One region of the Streptomyces sp. NBC_00654 genome, then DNA from elsewhere that is predicted to be linked to it. Evidence: predicted binding sites of a transcription regulator. Region 1 holds the regulator's gene; the other holds the start of a gene.
What was found. The regulator HrcA, encoded in region 1, represses chaperone genes, less so after heat shock. The targets are predictions, from matches to a motif close to TTNGCACTCNGNNNNNCNGAGTGCNAA.
Positions count from the first base shown of each region.

Region 2: groES (co-chaperone GroES) is a predicted target of HrcA. The motif match lies at 3,383-3,409, and genes of this name have one in related genera.

Region 1 covers NZ_JAPEOB010000002.1:2,516,723-2,526,039, reverse strand. The annotation lists gene OHA98_RS31545 (SpoIIE family protein phosphatase) at 1-826, shown strand, start outside; gene hemW (radical SAM family heme chaperone HemW) at 995-2,236, shown strand; gene OHA98_RS31535 (hypothetical protein) at 2,273-5,176, opposite strand; gene OHA98_RS31530 (DUF3097 domain-containing protein) at 5,298-6,116, opposite strand; gene OHA98_RS31525 (MBL fold metallo-hydrolase) at 6,158-6,889, opposite strand; gene hrcA (heat-inducible transcriptional repressor HrcA) at 7,054-8,070, shown strand; gene dnaJ (molecular chaperone DnaJ) at 8,071-9,210, shown strand.
Region 2 covers NZ_JAPEOB010000001.1:1,251,763-1,261,079, forward strand. The annotation lists gene OHA98_RS05575 (hypothetical protein) at 98-757, shown strand; gene OHA98_RS05580 (methyltransferase domain-containing protein) at 770-1,999, opposite strand; gene OHA98_RS05585 (polysaccharide deacetylase family protein) at 2,098-3,054, shown strand; gene OHA98_RS05590 (hypothetical protein) at 3,051-3,362, shown strand; gene groES (co-chaperone GroES) at 3,517-3,825, shown strand; gene groL (chaperonin GroEL) at 3,925-5,547, shown strand; gene OHA98_RS05605 (hydroxyacid dehydrogenase) at 5,662-6,690, opposite strand; gene OHA98_RS05610 (carbohydrate ABC transporter permease) at 6,735-7,589, opposite strand; gene OHA98_RS05615 (carbohydrate ABC transporter permease) at 7,586-8,479, opposite strand; gene OHA98_RS05620 (ABC transporter substrate-binding protein) at 8,479-9,317, opposite strand, start outside.

The sequences.
Region 1 (9,317 bases):
CCTCGCCGTCGGTGCCGCCCGCGCCTACACCCGCCAGGCCACCATCAGCCGCATCCTCCAGCGCGGCCTGCTGCCCAGCAAGGTCGCCGAGATCCCCGGAGTCACCAGCGCACTGGTCTACGAGCCGAGCGACGACGGTGTGGTCGGGGGTGACTTCTACGACATCTTCCCGTGCCCCGGGGACCGCTGGTGCTTCGTCCTCGGCGATGTCCAGGGGAGCGGCCCCGAGGCCGCGGTCGTCACCGGGCTCGCCCGCCCGTGGCTGCGGCTCCTGTCCCGGGAGGGCTTCGGTGTCGGCGAGGTCCTGGACCGGCTCAACCGGCTGCTCCTCGACGACGCCATGGAGGCCGCCGAGGCCGCGGCCCTGATGGTCGCGGCGGCCGGCGGGCAGCAGCTCCAGGACAGCTCCCAGTCCCGGTTCCTCTCCCTGCTGTACGGGGAGATCGTCCCGCTCCCGGACGGCGGGGTGCGCTGCACCGTGGCCAGCGCGGGCCACCCGCTGCCCCTGCTGCTGCGCCCCGACGGCTCCGTGCGCCCCGCCGCCGATCCCCAGGTGCTGCTCGGCGTCGTCGAGGACGTGGCGTACGAGAGCCAGAGCTTCGACCTGGCGCCCGGTGACGCGCTGCTCTGCGTCACCGACGGGGTGACCGAGCGGCGCTCGGGGCGGCTCCTGTTCGACGACGGGGACGGGCTCGCCCGGGTGCTGTCCGGCTGCGCGGGGCTGCCCGCGGAGGCCATCGCGGACCGGATCAAACGGGCCGTCCACGAGTTCGCCGAGCTGCCGCCGGACGACGACGTGGCCCTGATGGTGCTCCGGGCCGACTGAGGACGGCCCGGGCGCCACCCGGCCTGCCCGCCGGCCCCCGGCCCGAACCCCCGGCCCGAACCCCCGACCGCGCCCGCCGGCCCCGCACCGGACGGCGGCCGCTCGGGGCGTCCGGTCGGGGCGGCCGCTCGGGGCAGCCGGTCGGGGTCGGTCCGGCGGCGAGTGACAATGGACGGTATGCCTTCCGTACTGCCCGATGGTGAGCCCGTGCCCGACGACGGGGCGCTGCCCCGCCACGCCCTGGAAGGCGCCGCCGGCCGCCCGCTCGGCTTCTACCTGCATGTGCCCTACTGCGCCACCCGCTGCGGCTACTGCGATTTCAACACCTACACCGCCACCGAGCTGCGCGGCTCCGGCGGAGCCCTGGCCTCCCGCGACAACTACGCCACGCACCTGATCGAGGAGGTCCGCCAGGCCCGCAAGGTCCTGGGCGACGACCCCCGGCCGGTGCGGACCGTCTTCGTCGGCGGCGGCACCCCCACGTTGCTGCCCGCCGCCGATCTCGTACGGATGCTGGCGGCGATCCGTGACGAGTTCGGGCTCGCGGACGACGCCGAGATCACCACCGAGGCCAACCCGGAGTCCGTCGGCCCGGCCTACCTGGCCGAGCTGCGGGAGGGCGGCTTCAACCGGGTCTCCTTCGGCATGCAGAGTGCCCGGCAGCACGTCCTGAAGATCCTGGACCGTACGCACACCCCCGGGCGCCCCGAGGCCTGTGTGGCCGAGGCCAGGGCGGCGGGCTTCGACCATGTCAATCTCGATCTGATCTACGGCACCCCCGGCGAGTCCGACGACGACTGGCGGGCCTCCCTGGACGCGGCCATCGGCGCGGGCCCCGACCATGTGTCGGCCTATGCCCTGATCGTCGAGGAGGGCACCCAGCTCGCCCGGCGCATCCGGCGCGGCGAGATCCCGATGACCGACGACGACGCGCACGCCGACCGGTACCTGATCGCGGACGAGGCGATGGCCGCCGCGGGCTTCTCCTGGTACGAGGTGTCCAACTGGGCCCGGACGCCCGAAGGCCGCTGCCTGCACAACGAGCTGTACTGGCGCGGCGCCGACTGGTGGGGCGCCGGGCCGGGCGCGCACAGCCACGTGGGCGGCGTGCGCTGGTGGAACGTGAAGCACCCGGGGGCGTACGCACAGGCCCTGGCCGAGGGCCGCTCACCCGGGGCCGGGCGCGAGATCCTCGCCGACGAGGACCGCCGGGTCGAGCGGATCCTGCTGGAACTGCGGCTGCGCGAGGGCTGCCCGCTGTCGCTGCTGAGGCCGGACGGCCTCGCGGCCTCGCGCCGGGCGCTCTCGGACGGGCTGCTGGAGACCGGCCCGTACGAGGAGGGGCGCGCGGTCCTCACCCTGCGCGGGCGGCTGCTCGCCGACGCGGTGGTGCGGGACCTGGTGGACTGAGGCCCCCCACGCCCCACGCTCCCCCGGAAGCCGCCCCTACGGCTTGCAGTCCTGCGCCGTCAGGGCCTTCGGCATACCCGCCGCCTTGCCGCACAGCACGGTCCGCACGGCGTCCGGCCCGGGGCGGACCACCTTGATGATGTTGAGGCCGTGCATGTTCTCGGAGACGGAGGCCTTGTCCCTGCTGAAGGTGATCGTCCCGGTGGGCATGTTGTTGAGTTCGACCGTGTGCAGCGTGGCCCAGGTCTCCGCGGCGCTCCTGCGGGTGTCACCGCGGGCGGCGGCGTTGTACAGGGCGGCCGTCGCACTGTAGGCCATGATGGTCTGCCCGCTGGCGAACAGCTCGTCGTCGTGCGCGGGCGTGCCCGCCGGCAGCGCCTTCAGTTCCTTGTCGGGGTGCAGGGCGCCGAGCGACCTGCGGGCATCGCCGTAGAACCCGGGGTTGCCGCCCTTGTCCAGCGGGGCCAGCGAGCTGTGGTAGAGCGTGACGTTCCTGGCGATTGCCGTGCTGTCCTCGAAGGTGCCCTTCGTCAGGTCGTCGCCCGTGAACACCGTCATGGGTTTGCCGGAGCAGCCCGTGGTCTCCGAGAGGCCCTTCATCAGGTTCGGGACGTCCTCGACGCGTCCGGCGAAGTACAGGGCGTCCGGTACCGGTTTCTGCTCGCACAGACTGGTCACCGGGCCGTTGAGGCCGGCGCCGTCGGAGATCTTGTACGTGACGTCGTCGCCGACGTCGAAGCCGGCCTTCTTGAGCATCTTCCGGCCGGCATCGCGCTGTTCGGCCGTGTACCTGTCCTTGTCGCCGTTGCGCAGGGCCCGGGACAGGACGAGTGCGTGCGGGGTGAGCTTCTTCTTCCTGAGCCTGTCGGCGATCTGCCGGGCGACCAGGCCCAGCGCGTACGCCTGTTCCTCGTCGGTCGCGGCGAGCCCGAAGTAGTTCGGGTGGGTGAGGGGCAGATCGCTGCTCGAATTGGTGGTGTCGACCAGCGCGAGCCCGGCGGTCCTGAGTATCTCGGTGGCGGTGTCGCTCTCCTGGGTGTTGCGGCCGAAGCCGACCACGCCCACGACGCTCGGGTCCCGCTCGGCCACCTCGACGATCTTCTTCACCGCGGTCATCTGGCGGAGCATGTCCTGGCCGCCGTTGGCCGTGAGGACCCGCAGTTTGACGGGCCCCCGTACCGTCTTGTTCACGGCGTGCTGGAGGAGATAGACGCCGGTGAGCTCCTCAAGTCCCTTGCGGGTGAGGCTCTCGTCGCCGTTCCTCGCGGTGAGCGGACCCGCGTAGACGGCGGTCACGAAGTTCTCACCCGGCCCGATGTCGGCGTTCTCCTCGCGGATCGCCCGCTCGATCCGCTCGAAGGTGATGCCCTTGCCCACCCCGCTCAGCCCCAGGCCGTTGCCCCGGGCGAAGAGCACCTCGGGGGACGTGGCCACCCCGACGCACTCCCTGTCGTCCCCGGATCCGCTCCAGATCGCATCCGTGTTGCGGTCGGTCAGCGGTCCGTGGCAGTACTCGTTCTGCCAGTGCACGCTCCACAGGAAGGTCCCCAGCAGACTGCCCACGAGGACGAACACCACCGCCGTCCGCGACATCAGCCACCATGCCCAGGTCCGGCCGACCCGGCAGGTGACGAGTTCCGCGTGCGCGTGCTCATGGGTCAGCTTGGCCGTGGACAGCGGCAGCCGGAGCACCCAGGCGAGCGTCGCGGCGGCGACGGGGGACTGGCCCAGGCTCAGTGTGTCGACCCAGCGGTCGTAACGGGCCCGTGCCGCCGCGGAACCCGCGGCGCTGTTCGCCGGGGGCTGCTCCGGCGGCAGCGGCGGTGTGTGCCGCATGATCTGGGCGGCCGGCAGGGAGGCCAGCAGAAGCAGCGGGTCCACCTCGCTGCGCCGTGAACGTACGTTGTTGATCGCGTTGATCAGCAGGATGCCGCCGTTGTCATGGGTGGCCCTGGGCAGGAACACCACCGGCGGGACCGTGCGCTTGCTGCGCCGCCAGTCCAGCGTGTGCGGCCGGTAGTTGTGCAGCAGGTCCTCCAGCAGCGCCTGGACCCGCAGCTCCAGATGGAACTGGCGCGCGTGCTCGACGCCCGGGTGATGGTCGTCCTGGTGCGCGTCGGCCACCCGCTCGGCGACCGCCGCCGCCCGTGCCCGGATCACCCGCCAGGAGCCGCTGGGCGAGAGGCGCGACCAGCCGTCCGACGGGTGCCCCGTACTGGACGCGGCCAGCGAGGACGTGGTCGCGAACCACCGGCTGGCCCGGCGCAGCCACAGCAGCGGCGGGGCGGCGTTGCTCAGCAGCCGTACGACCGCCAGACCGAGCAGCGAGGCGGCCGCCACCACGGCGGTCAGCAGCCAGCTGATCTCGCCGAGCACCCCGGTGAGCGCCGCGATGAAGGCGGCGCCCGCGAACGTCTCCGGCCGGACCGAGGTCCGCAGGGAGTACCACGGGTCGTTGCTCCGCGGCCGGCCGGTCCGCCAGCGCAGCTGGCCCAGCTGCTCCAGAATCCTCTCCTCGCGCCCGCGCGCCGAGCCGCCGCCGGGCTGGGAGATGACCGTCGCGGTGGCCTGCTCGATGGCGCCGAGGAGGCGTGAGCGGGGGAAGGAGAAGGGCTTGTACTGCGAGTTCTTCCGGGTCTCCCACGGTTCCTCGGTCAGTGTGCGCACCATGTCGAGCGCGGCCTCGTACGCCTTCGAGGAGTCGCCGTCGAGCAGCCGCACGGGGACCCTGCGCAGCGCGTTGGCCTCGTGGATCTGGCGCACGATCTGCTCGACCCGGTCGTCGGTCTCGGGCCCGACATCGGCGTCGGCCGCCTGGGCGACCACCAGCGGCATCACCGGCCGGTTGACCTTGTACTGGTCGATGAGGTGCTGCATCAGGTGGAAGACGGCGGAGGCCGCCTCGTTCTCCGCACTGCCCTGCCAGACCTCGCGCGTCATAGCCCCCGTGCCTCCCCGTCGCCCGCCGTGCCCCTCTTCTCTCCTCAATAGCCGACGGTACTCATGCGCCGCAGGTGTTCACCGGGATCGGTATCGGATCCTCGTCAACAACCTCGGCGCATCAGGCCGGAAGGGTGACGAAATCGATCAATTCCTCTACGCGGCCCAGGAGTTGTGGCTCAAGATCCCGATAGGAGTGCACCTTGGAGAGGATGTGCTGCCAGGCCGCACCGGTGTTCTCCGGCCAGCCCAGAGACCGGCACACCCCCGTCTTCCAGTCCTGTCCGCGCGGCACCACCGGCCAGCCGGAGATTCCCACCGAGGAAGGCTTCACCGCCTCCCAGACGTCGATGTACGGGTGGCCCACCACCAGCACATCGGCGTCCGACACCTGACCGGCGATCCGGGACTCCTTGGAGCCCGGCACCAGATGGTCCACCAGCACCCCCAGCCGGGCATCAGGACCCGGCGAGAACGCGCGCACGATCGCCGGGAGGTCGTCGACGCCCTCCAGATACTCGACCACCACGCCCTCGATCCGGAGGTCGTCGCCCCACACCCGCTCGACCAGCTCCGCGTCGTGCCGGCCCTCCACATAGATCCGCCCGGCGCGCGCCACCCGCGCCCGCGCCCCCGGCACCGCCACCGAGCCGGAGGCCGTACGCGCGGGCCGGACGGGACCGGCCGCCGACGGGCGTACGAGCGTGACCACCCGGCCCTCCAGCAGGAAGCCGCGCGGCTCCATCGGGAACACCCGGTGCTTGCCGAAGCGGTCCTCCAGGGTGACCGTGGGGCCCTGGGCCGTCTTCTCGCAGCGGATCACGGCACCGCAGAAACCGGTGGAGACCTCCTCCACGACCAGATCGGGCTCGGCGGGGACCTCCGGGGCGGGGGCGGACTTCTTCCACGGCGGGGTCAGGTCCGGCTGGTAGCTGCGCATGGCACGACGATAAGGCCGGCCGGGCCCGCCCCGGGGGTCCCTCACGACACGCCGAAGCGCTCCGCCAGCCGGTCCCGCTGCGCCCGTACGAACGCCGCGTCCACCACCGCCCCGTGCCCCGGTACGTACAGCGCGTCCTCGCCGCCGAGCGCCAGCAGCCTGTCCAGCGCGGCGGGCCAGCGGGAGGTGACCGCGTCCCGGCCCGCCTGCGGTTCGCCGGACTCCTCGACCAGATCACCGCAGAGCACCACGGCCCGCTCCCCGCCCGCGCCCGGCACCAGCGCCGCCAGATCGTGGCCGGTGTGTCCCGGTCCGGCGTCGGCCAGCAGGACCTGCCGCCCGCCGCCGAGGTCGAGCGTCCACTCCCCGCACACCTCGTGGCGCGGGGCCACCAGGACGTCCACCGCCTGCGCGGCCTCCTCCTCGGGCACTCCGTGGCGTACGGCGGAGGCGCACAGCTCCTCCGCCCCGCGCGCCAGGAGAGCGGCGAGGCCGGCCGATCCGTACACCTCGGCCCCGGCGAACACCGCGGTGCCCAGCACATGATCGAAATGGGGGTGGCTCAGTGCGACATGTGTCACTCTCCGCCCGAGCAACCCCTCCGCCTGGTTCCGCAGCTCCACCCCCTCGCGCAGCGTCGACCCGGTGTCGTAGAGCAGCGCGCCGTCCGCTCCGGCCACCAGCGCGACCGTCGCATCCCACCCCGGGAGCCGCCGCCGGCCCACTCCGTGGCCCAACCGCTCCCAGCCGAACTCTTCCCAAGAGACGTCCATACGGCGACGCTATCGGCAACGACCTGCGCGGTCCCGGGGTAGCGTGGCCGGTCGCCCTTGCCTGGGGGGCACCCCGCCCCCGTACACTGGCCGGGGGGATTGCTGGCACTCGAACGCACAGAGTGCCAGGCAGACACCGGAGACGACAGCTGGAGGTGTGCGCGATGCTCAGCGAACGCAGACTCGAAGTGCTGCGCGCCATCGTCCAGGACTATGTCGGCACCGAGGAGCCCGTCGGCTCCAAGGCGCTCACGGAACGGCACAAGCTGGGGGTCTCCCCGGCCACCGTCCGCAACGACATGGCGGTGCTGGAGGACGAGGGCTTCATCGCCCAGCCGCACACCAGTGCGGGGCGCATCCCGACGGACAAGGGCTACCGGCTCTTCGTCGACCGGCTCGCGGGCGTCAAGCCGCTCTCCTCGCCGGAGCGCCGGGCCATCCAGAATTTCCTCGACGGCGCGGTCGACCTCGACGATGTCGTGGGCCGGACCGTACGGCTGCTCGCGCAGCTGACCCGGCAGGTCGCCGTGGTGCAGTACCCCTCGCTGACCCGTTCGACGGTGCGGCACGTGGAGCTGCTCGCGCTGGCCCCCGCCCGGCTGATGCTGGTGCTGATCACCGACACCGGCCGGGTCGAACAGCGTATGATCGACTGCCCTGCGCCGTTCGGCGAGACCTCTCTCGCCGATCTGCGGGCCCGGCTCAACAGCCGGGTCGTCGGACGCCGTTTCACGGACGTCCCGCAGCTGGTGCAGGAGCTGCCGGAATCCTTCGACAGTGAGGACCGGGCCACCGTCTCCACGGTGCTCTCCGTCCTTCTCGAAACACTGGTCGAGGAGACGGAGGAGCGGCTGATGATCGGTGGCACCTCCAACCTCACCCGCTTCGGGCACGACTTCCCTGTGATGATCCGGCCGGTGCTGGAAGCACTGGAGGAACAGGTGGTCCTGCTGAAGCTGCTCGGTGAGGCAACGGACTCGGGCATGACCGTACGTATCGGGCACGAGAACGCCCACGAGGGCCTCAACTCCACGTCCGTCGTCGCGGTCGGCTACGGTTCGGGCGACGAGGCAGTCGCCAAACTCGGCGTGGTCGGACCGACCCGCATGGACTACCCCGGAACGATGGGAGCGGTACGCGCAGTGGCACGTTACGTCGGACAGATCCTGGCGGAGTCGTAAGTGGCCACGGACTACTACGCCGTACTCGGCGTGCGCCGCGACGCATCTCAGGACGAGATCAAGAAGGCATTCCGGCGGCTCGCCCGCGAGCTGCACCCGGATGTCAACCCGGACCCGAAGACCCAGGAGCGGTTCAAGGAGATCAACGCCGCCTACGAGGTGTTGTCGGACCCGCAGAAGAAGCAGGTCTACGACCTCGGCGGCGACCCGCTGTCCGCCTCCGGCGGCGCGGGTGGCGCGGGCGGTTTCGGAGCCGGTGGCTTCGGCAACTTCTCCGACATCATGGACGCGTTCTTCGGCACGGCCTCGCAGCGCGGCCCCCGTTCGCGCACCCGGCGCGGCCAGGACGCGATGATCCGGCTGGAGATCGACCTCTCCGAGGCGGCCTTCGGCACCACCAAGGACATCCAGGTCGACACGGCGGTCGTCTGTACGACGTGCAGCGGCGAGGGCGCGGCCCCCGGCACCTCCGCGCAGACCTGTGACATGTGCCGAGGGCGCGGCGAGGTGTCCCAGGTCACCCGGTCCTTCCTGGGCCAGGTCATGACCTCACGGCCCTGCCCGCAGTGCCAGGGCTTCGGTACGGTCGTGCCGACGCCGTGCCCGGAGTGCGCCGGTGACGGCCGCATCCGCTCCCGGCGCACGCTCACGGTGAAGATCCCCGCGGGCGTGGACAACGGCACCCGTATCCAGCTCGCGGGCGAGGGCGAGGTCGGCCCCGGCGGCGGCCCGGCCGGGGATCTGTACGTCGAGATCCACGAGCTGTCGCACGCGGTGTTCCAGCGGCGCGGCGACGATCTGCACTGCACGGTCACCATCCCCATGACGGCGGCCTCGCTCGGCACCAAGGTGCCGCTGGAGACGCTCGACGGCCTGGAGGAGATCGACATCAGGCCGGGCACCCAGTCCGGCCAGTCGGTTCCGCTGCACGGGCGCGGCATCACGCATCTGCGCGGCGGCGGTCGTGGCGATCTGATCGTGCACGTCGAGGTGCTGACCCCGTCCAAGCTGGACCCGGAGCAGGAGCGGCTGCTGCGCGAACTGGCGAAGCTGCGCGGCGAGGAGCGGCCGACCGGCCAGTTTCAGCCAGGTCAGCAAGGGCTGTTCTCCCGGCTGAAGGACGCCTTCAACGGCCGCTGAGCCGGTCTTGCCCTGTCACCGCACCGCCCGCCGGTCCTGTACCGGCGGGCGGTGCGGCGTACAGCGGTATACCGGTCACGCTGTCCCATGGCTGATTCGGCCCTGTG
Region 2 (9,317 bases), on a different contig from region 1:
CTGGACCGTGTGGCCCGCCCCGTCCGTCCGGATCGGCCCGCAGCGTGCGGGTGAGTGCCGCGCCGGAGCCCTTCCGCCCGCCGGTAGTGTCTGGGGCATGTCACGCCGCTCGCCGTTGCCGCCGCCCCCGCCGCCTGTGGAGATCCGCTCCTGGCCCGACCGCGAGACGCTGCTCGCCGACCGTGACGTGGTCCTCGGCGAGCTGGTCAGGATGCATGTGGGGAGGGGCCGGCTCGGGCTGCTGTGGATGTGGGGGGCGCTCGCCGCGCTCGGCTGGTCCTTCGTGGGGACCGCGCTCATCATGTTCGAGGAGACGTACGACGTGTTCAGCGCGATCGGCGCGCTCGTCGCCCTCGTCCTCGGCTTCGCGCTCCTGGTGCCGTCCGGCATCTTCGTGTCGCTGGGCCTGGGCCGGGACCGGAAGGTCCGTCAACTGCTCCTGGAATGGGGCGCGCTGGACCGCGATCCGGTCCGCGACCGGCGGCTGCGGCTTCCCGGGACCAGCCTCGCCTGGCTGCTGATGTCCTTCGCGCTGTGCGCGGTCGGCCTGTTCGCGTGCACGGCCGCGCCGGCGGGTGCCGCGGCCGAGGACCCGTACGGGCTGCTGGTCCTGGTGATGGGCGTCGGCCTGATCGCCTGGGTGATCGGTCTGATCGGCATCACCAAGGCGCTCACGCACCGCCGTTGGGTGGTACGGGTCCTGATGGGCGCCGCTTCCCGGCCGCCGGTGCCGGCGGCCGGCGGGGCGCCCCGCTGACGCGCCACCGGCTCACCCGCCGACGGGGTGGCCGATCAGCATCGTCGGGGCACCGGCCACCCGGGTCAGGAACACGGTGGCCGAATGGGGCCCCTGGAGCTTCATGCGCCGCCGCAGCTCCTCGGGTTCGACGGCCGAACCGCGCTTCTTGACGGTCAGGACGCCGACCTCCCGCTCCCGCAGCAGGGCCTTGAGCTTCTTCATGCCGAACGGGAGCCGGTCGGTGATCTCGTACGCCGTCGTGTACGGCGAGGTGTACGCCGTGTCGCTCGTGATGTACGCGATCGTCTCGTCGATCAGCCGCCCGCCGCACCGCTCCACGATGTCGGCGACCAGATGGGCGCGGATGACCGCGCCGTCCGGCTCGTACAGATAGCGGCCGACCGGGCCGACCGGCGGGGCGGGCAGCGGGGCCGCCGCAGTGAGGGTCGCCGCCGAGGGCAGGAGCGTGGCCCGGTACGAGCCGGGCGTGAAGCCCTCGCCGAACCAGAGCACCGCCTCCTTCACATCGCCGCCGTCCGAGATCCACTCCGCCTCGGCCTGCGGCCCGATCGCCTCGTGCGGGACGCCGGGGGCGATCTTCAGCGCCGCCCTGGGGGCCTTCAGCGCGGCCGCGGTCGCCCACGACAACGGCGGTGAGTACGCCTCCGGGTCGAAGATCCGGCCCCGCCCCCCGCGCCGGGCGGGGTCGACGAAGACCGCGTCGTACGCGGATGTGCCGATCTCCGTGACATCGGCGCACCGGACCTCGATCAGGTCCGCCAGCCCGAGCGCCTCGGCATTGGCGCGGGCGACCTCGGCGGTCAGCGGGTCGCGGTCCACGGCGAGCACCCGGATCCCGGCGCGCGCCAGGGCGATCGCGTCGCCGCCGATCCCGCAGCACAGGTCCGCCACGCTCCGTACGCCGAGCGAGGCGAACCGTCCGGCGCGGTGGGCGGCGACCGATGTACGGGTGGCCTGCTCCACACCGTTGGGCGTGAAGAACATCCGGTACGCGTCCTCGGCGCCGAACTTCGCCACCGCCCGCTGCCGCAGCCGCGCCTGCCCCAGCGCCGCCGACACCAGATCCGCCGGGTGCGTACGGCGCAGCCGGGTGGCGGTGGCCAGCTCCTGCGCGGGGTCGTGGTCCCGCAGCGCGGCCAGGAGTCCGGTGCCCTCCGGCGTACGCAGGGCGGCGAAGGCGGCGAGCGGGTCCGTGGGGCCGGCGGGACCGGTGGGGGTAGGTGCGTTCACCCGGTCCATTGTGAGCCAGGTTCCGTGTGAGCCAGCCGGGGGACCGGGCGGTTCCGGCGGCGGTGTCGGGGTGGGGGCCCGGTGACGGGCTGGCAGGATGCGGCGCCATGCAGCCAGTAAGACAAAAGGAAAAATTGGCCACGAAGAGGCGCGGACCGGGCTCCTTGGTTCTGGCGGCGCTGCTGGTCGCCGTGATCGGCTCCGGATGCGCCGCCGGCCCGGACGGCGGCGGCGCGGGCGCCCCGGACAAGCGGGACGGGCCCGGCGCCGGACAGCCGGGCGGACCGGCCCAGCAGGCCGGACCCGCCCGCGCCCCGGACACGCGCGCCCAGGAGGCCAAGCGGAAACAGGCCGCCCGTGCCGCCGCGGCGAAGAAGTGGGGGCTGGCCGGGGTCCCGCTGGCGGCCCCGGCGCCGCCCGTGGTGAAGCCGCGTATCACCACCCGCGAGGGCTTCGAGGTCACGGACGGCGACGCGCTGCCTCCCGTCTTCACCACCGTTCCCACCAAGGAGCGGATCGTCTTCCTCACCATGGACGACGGCGCGGAGAAGGACCCCGAGCTGCTGCGGATGATGACGGAACTCGACATCCCGTACAGCGCGTTCCTCAGCGACTACGTCATCGACGACGACTACGGCTACTTCGCGCAGATGCAGAAGCGCGGCGTCACCCTCAACAACCACACGCTGAACCACCGCTATCTGCCCGGCCTCTCGTACGGCGAGCAGAAGAAGGAGATCTGCGACCAGCAGGCCAACATCGAGAAGCGCTACGGGAAGCGGCCCACGCTCTTCCGGCCGCCGTACGGCAACTACAACCGCGACACCCTGGCCGTCGCGAAGTCCTGCGGGGTGACGGCCGTGCCCCTGTGGTCCGCCGAGGCGTTCCCCGACCACATGGAGTGGCGCGAATGGGACCGGGACCTGCACCCGGGCGACATCATCCTCACCCATTTCCGCGGGCGCGAGGACTGGAAGGGCTCCATGCCGGACATGATCCGACGGGTCATGAAGACGATCACCGACAAGGGGTACGCGGTGGCCAGGCTGGAGGACTACGTATGACGCGCGCGCACCGGCTGCTGGCCGGGCTGCTGACGGCCGGTGCGCTCCTCACCGTCACCGCCGGGTGCGCGCAGTCGGTGGACCCGATCGAACGGCTGGGACGCAAGGCGGCCCAGCAGATGGGCGGCCGGTCGCCGTCACCGAAGTCCGCGGTGCTCAGGGGGACCCGCGGCGCGTGCGGTCAGCGGCCGCTCGCCGCGCGGTCCCCGGCACGGTCCTCCGCGCCCCCTGCGGCGCGGCCCTCCGCGGCACGGTCCCCCGCACGACGCGAGGGTGGTGAATTGGCACTCCGCTTGACCGAGTGCTAATCGCGGTCATAGTCTCAGGTCTGGCACTCCCCTCTGGAGAGTGCCAGCACCACTGTGCGGCAGGGCAGGTCCGGCACCCGCGACGACGGATCGACCTGGTCGCCACCCAAAGACTGTTAAACCCCGTGAGATCTCCGAAGGGGGAGACCGGATCGTGTCGACCACCAGCACCAAGGTTGCGATCAAGCCGCTTGAGGACCGCATTGTGGTCCAGCCGCTCGACGCCGAGCAGACCACGGCTTCTGGCCTGGTCATTCCGGACACCGCCAAGGAGAAGCCCCAGGAGGGCGTCGTCCTGGCCGTGGGCCCGGGTCGCTTCGAGAACGGCGAGCGCCTTCCGCTCGACGTCAAGACCGGCGATGTCGTTCTGTACAGCAAGTACGGCGGCACCGAGGTGAAGTACAACGGCGAGGAGTACCTCGTCCTCTCGGCCCGCGACGTGCTCGCGATCGTCGAGAAGTAATTCACCCACGTTTGCTTCTGTTCTGCGCCCCTGGCCCCCTGCGAAATAACTAGCCGGGTGGTGAGGGGCGCAGTTCGTTTTGAGAGGGAAGAACAGCCCATGGCGAAGATTCTGAAGTTCGACGAGGACGCCCGTCGCGCCCTTGAGCGCGGCGTCAACAAGCTTGCCGACACGGTCAAGGTGACGATCGGCCCCAAGGGCCGCAACGTCGTCATCGACAAGAAGTTCGGCGCTCCCACCATCACCAACGACGGTGTCACCATCGCGCGTGAGGTCGAGCTCGACGACCCGTACGAGAACCTCGGTGCCCAGCTCGTGAAGGAGGTGGCGACCAAGACCAACGACGTAGCGGGTGACGGCACCACCACCGCCACCGTGCTGGCCCAGGCGCTCGTCCGCGAGGGTCTGCGCAACGTCGCCGCGGGCGCCTCCCCGGCCGCCCTGAAGAAGGGCATCGACGCCGCGGTCAAGGCCGTGTCCGAGGAGCTCCTCGCGACCGCCCGTCCGATCGACGACAAGTCCGACATCGCCGCCGTGGCCGCGCTCTCCGCGCAGGACACCCAGGTCGGCGAGCTCATCGCGGACGCGATGGACAAGGTCGGCAAGGACGGTGTCATCACCGTCGAGGAGTCCAACACCTTCGGTCTGGACCTCGAGTTCACCGAGGGCATGGCCTTCGACAAGGGCTACCTGTCCCCGTACATGGTGACCGACCAGGAGCGTATGGAGGCCGTCCTCGACGACCCGTACATCCTGATCCACCAGGGCAAGATCGGCTCCATCCAGGAGCTGCTCCCGCTGCTGGAGAAGGTCATCCAGGCCGGTGGCTCCAAGCCGCTCCTGATCATCGCCGAGGACGTCGAGGGCGAGGCGCTCTCCACCCTCGTCGTCAACAAGATCCGCGGCACCTTCAACGCCGTCGCGGTGAAGGCCCCGGGCTTCGGCGACCGCCGCAAGGCCATGCTCGGTGACATCGCCACCCTCACGGGTGCGACCGTCATCGCCGAGGAGGTCGGCCTCAAGCTCGACCAGGCCGGTCTGGACGTGCTGGGCACCGCCCGTCGCGTGACCGTCTCCAAGGACGACACGACCATCGTCGACGGCGGCGGCGACACGGCCGACGTCAAGGGCCGCGTCAACCAGATCAAGGCCGAGATCGAGTCCACGGACTCCGACTGGGACCGCGAGAAGCTCCAGGAGCGCCTCGCGAAGCTGGCCGGCGGCGTCTGCGTGATCCGCGTCGGTGCCGCCACCGAGGTGGAGCTCAAGGAGAAGAAGCACCGTCTGGAGGACGCCATCTCCGCGACCCGCGCCGCGGTCGAGGAGGGCATCGTCTCCGGTGGTGGCTCCGCTCTGGTCCACGCCGTCAAGGTCCTGGAGGGCAACCTCGGCAAGACCGGCGACGAGGCCACGGGTGTCGCGGTCGTGCACCGTGCCGCCGTCGAGCCGCTGCGCTGGATCGCCGAGAACGCCGGCCTCGAGGGCTACGTCATCACCTCGAAGGTCTCCGAGCTCGACAAGGGCCAGGGCTTCAACGCCGCCACCGGCGAGTACGGCGACCTGGTGAAGGCCGGCGTCATCGACCCGGTCAAGGTCACCCGCTCCGCCCTGGAGAACGCCGCGTCCATCGCGTCGCTGCTGCTCACGACCGAGACCCTGGTCGTCGAGAAGCCGGCCGAGGAAGAGGCCGAGGCCGGTCACGGCCACGGTCACTCCCACTAGTACGCCGTAGTACGCCGTTCCGGTACGGCAGCGCGCCGTACCGGAACGAGAACCACCGAGGCCCGGTATCCCCGTCGCGGGGGCACCGGGCCTCGGTGCGTCGTGCCCGGAGCCTCACGCCGAGTGGGGCAGCACTCCCGGCGTCACCGGATCCGCGAACGGCAGCCCCCGGGCGAAACGTTCGAGCTCGTCCAGGGACCGGTCGGCCATCCGGTACAGCTCATTGCCGAGCGAGCCCGCGATGTGCGGGGTCAGCAGGACGTTCGGCAGGTCGTACAACGGGGAGTGCGACGGCGGGAGTTCGGGCTCCGTGACGTCCAGCACCGCGTGCAGCCGCCCGCTCACCAGCTCCGGCAGCAGCGCCTCCTCGTCCACCAGCGAACCCCGCGCCGTGTTGATCAGCGTCGCCCCGTCCGGCAGCAGTGCCAGCTGCTCCGCGCCGATGAGGTGGTGGGTGGCCGGGAGCTGCGGCGCGTGGACGGAGAGGACCGAGCTGCGCGCGCACACCTGCGCCAGCGACGCGGACCCGACCCCCAGCGCGGCGGCCTCCTCCTCGGAGAGGTACGGGTCGTAGAGCACCACGTCCAGATCGAACGGGCGCAGCAGCTCGATCACCCGGCGGCCGATGCGGGAGGCTCCGACGATGCCGACGGTCCGGCGGTAGTTGCCGGTGCCGTCCAGTTCGTCGCGCCAGTCGTGGTCGGCGCGCAGTGTGCGGTAGCGCTGGGCGGCGTGCAGGACGCGCTTGTTGGCGAACAGGATCGCGGCCACCGTGTACTCGGCGACCGGCAGCGCGTTCGCCGCCGCGGCGGAGGTGACGGTGATCCCGCGCTCCCAGCACGCGTCGGTGATGTGGTGCTTCACCGATCCGGCGGCGTGCACGACGGCGCGCAGCCGCGGGGCGGCGGCCAGTACCTCGGCGGTGAGCGGGGTCGCTCCCCAGCAGGTGAACAGCACCTCGGCCTCGGCGAGTGCGGCGGCCACCTCGGGTGTCGGAGCGGCCAGGTCATGGCCGACGAGCCGGGTGTCCGTGCGGGTGAGGGCGGCCAGCCGGGTGTGGTGGCGTTCGGCGAGGAGGCGTTCGGCGATGCCGGGGGCCATCGCCAGCAGGGCTTTCGGCCGGTTGTCAGTGGCGTGGGGCATGGTGGGACTCGTACTCCTCAGGGCTCGCGCGGGCGGTCCGGCGGTCACTTGACGCTTCCGGCGGTCAGACCCGCCTTCCAGTGCCGTTGCAGCGAGACGAAGGCGACGATCAGGGGGATGACGGCGAGGAGGGAGCCGGTGACGACGAGCGGGTAGAAGCTCGGCTCGCCGTGCGTGTTGGTGTTCCAGGAGTACAGACCGAGGCTCAGCGGGAAGAGCTTGCGGTCCGACAGCATCACCAGGGGGAGGAAGAAGTTGTTCCAGATCGCGGTGAACTGGAAGAGGAAGACCGTCACGAAGCCCGGCATGACCATGGGCAGACCGATCGACCAGAAGGTGCGCAGCTCGCCCGCCCCGTCGATCCGGGCGGCCTCCAGCGCCTCGTTCGGGATATAGCCGGTGCAGAACACCCGTGCGAGATATACGCCGAACGGGTTGACCAGCACCGGGATCAGCACCGACCAGTAGGTGTTGACCAGGCCGATCTCGGAGGCCAGGAGATACATCGGCAGGGCCAGCGCGGTGGTGGGCACCAGCACGCCCATCAGGACCAGGCCGAACAGCTTCTCCTTGCCCCGGAATTCGTACTTGTCGAAGGCGTAGCCCGCGGCCACACAGATCAGCGAGCAGACGATGGCGCCGCCACCGGCGTACAGGAGGCTGTTGAGGTACCAGCGGAAGTAGATGCCGTCGCCGTAGGAGGCGAGGTTCGACAGGTTCTCGCCGAGGTTGAAGCCGTCGAAGGAGAACGCGCTGCCCGCGAGCAGGTCCCCGGTGTCCTTCGTGGCGGCGGTGACCAGCCAGACGAGGGGGAAGAGCATGTAGACGACCGCGAGGAGCAGGAAGCCGTTGACCGCGGTTCTGGACATCCAGCGGCTGGGGCGGGTCGATGAGTTCATGCCTTCTTGCCCTTCCGGCCGGTGAAGCGGGTGACGACGAAGGAGAGCAGCGCGGCGGTGAGGGCCAGCAGGATGGAGGCGGCCGCGGCGAGCCCGTAGTCGTTGCGCTCGAAGGCCGCGGTGTACGCGTACATGTTCGGTGTCCAGGTGGAGGAGACGGCCGAGCCCGTTCCCTTGTTGAGGATCAGCGGTTCGGTGAACAGCTGGAGCGAGCCGATGATCGTGAACAGCGCGACCATCGCCACGGAGGCGCGGATCAGCGGGATCTTGATGGACAGGGCGATCCGCCAGGCGCCGGCGCCGTCGACCGTGGCCGCTTCGAGTACGGAGCGGTCGATGGCCTGGAGCGCGGCGTAGAAGATCACCATGTTGTAGCCGAGCCATTCCCACAGCGCGATGTTGACGATGGAGGGAAGAGCGCCTTCGGGGGAGAAGAAGTCGAAGCCGATCCCGCCGTGCTCCATGGCACTGACGACCGGGCTGAGCTGGGGCGTGTAGAGGTACACCCAGATCAGCGCGGCGATGATGCCGGGCACGGCGTGCGGCAGGAAGAGCGCGAGCTGGAAGAACCGGCGGGCGCGGGCCAGCGTGGAGTCCAGCAGCAGGGCGAGGGCGAGGGCCCCGATGAGCAGCAGCGGAATGTAGAAGAGGCAGTATCCGAGCAGAACGACGAAGCCCTCGCGGAAGGCCCGGTCGCCCAGGGCCGCCGCGTAGTTGTCGAGGCCGCTGAAGACGGTCTCGGTGCCGCCGAAGCCCAGTCCGGACTGCTTCTCGGTGAACAGGCTGAGCCAGACCGCGTATCCGATCGGCACGAGCATGGCCAAGGTGAACAGTACGAAGAAGGGCCCCAGCAGGACGGCGGCGGCTCTGGATGTCCGGGCGCGCTTCATCAGCCGGCGTCCTCGACCTTCAGGCCGCGCTTCTTGAGCTCGGCGACAGTGGCGTCATGGCCCGCCTTCACCGCTTCGGAGATCGTCGAACCGCCGCTGGCGACCTTGCCGAACTGGTCCTTGATCACGGTGTTGGAGGTGCCGGTCGTCGGGCCCCAGGCCCAGTTCTGGCCGATGGACGTCGCGGCGCCCTCGAACACCTGGTAGATGTCCGTGCCGCCGTAGAAGCTCGCGTCGAAGGCCTTCTTCGCCACGGGGCGCAGCTCGGCCGCGGCCGGGAAGGCGCTCGACGTACCGGACTCGATCCGGGCCTTGATGCCGTCCTCGGTGGTGGACATCCAGGTCGCGAACTCGACGGCGGCCTCGGCCTTCTTGCTGTTCTTCGACACCGCGAACGTGGAGCCGCCGAGCATGCCGCTGGCCGGCTTGCCGTCCCAGCTGGGCATCGGGGCGACCGCCCACTTGCCGCTCTGCTCGGGCAGCGTGCCCTTCAGGACACCCGCGCCCCAGGCGGCGCCGAGGTAGCCGACGGTGCCGCCGTTCTTGAGGGAGTTGGTCCACTCCGGGCTGAAGGAGGCGTTGGCCCGGATCAGGTCGTCGTCGAGCAGTCCCTGCCAGTAGTCGGCGACCTTGGTGGTGGCCGCGTCCGTGGTGGAGACCTTCCAGGTGTCGCCCTCGGCCTTGTACCACTGGGCCCCGGCCTGCCAGGCCATCGCCTGGAAGGTGGTCGGGTCGTCGGGGAAGAAGGTGCCGATACGGGCCTTCTTGTCGGCCTTCTTGACCTCTTCGGCGGCTTTGCGGAAGCCGTCCCAGGTGGTGGGGACCTCGACGCCGTACT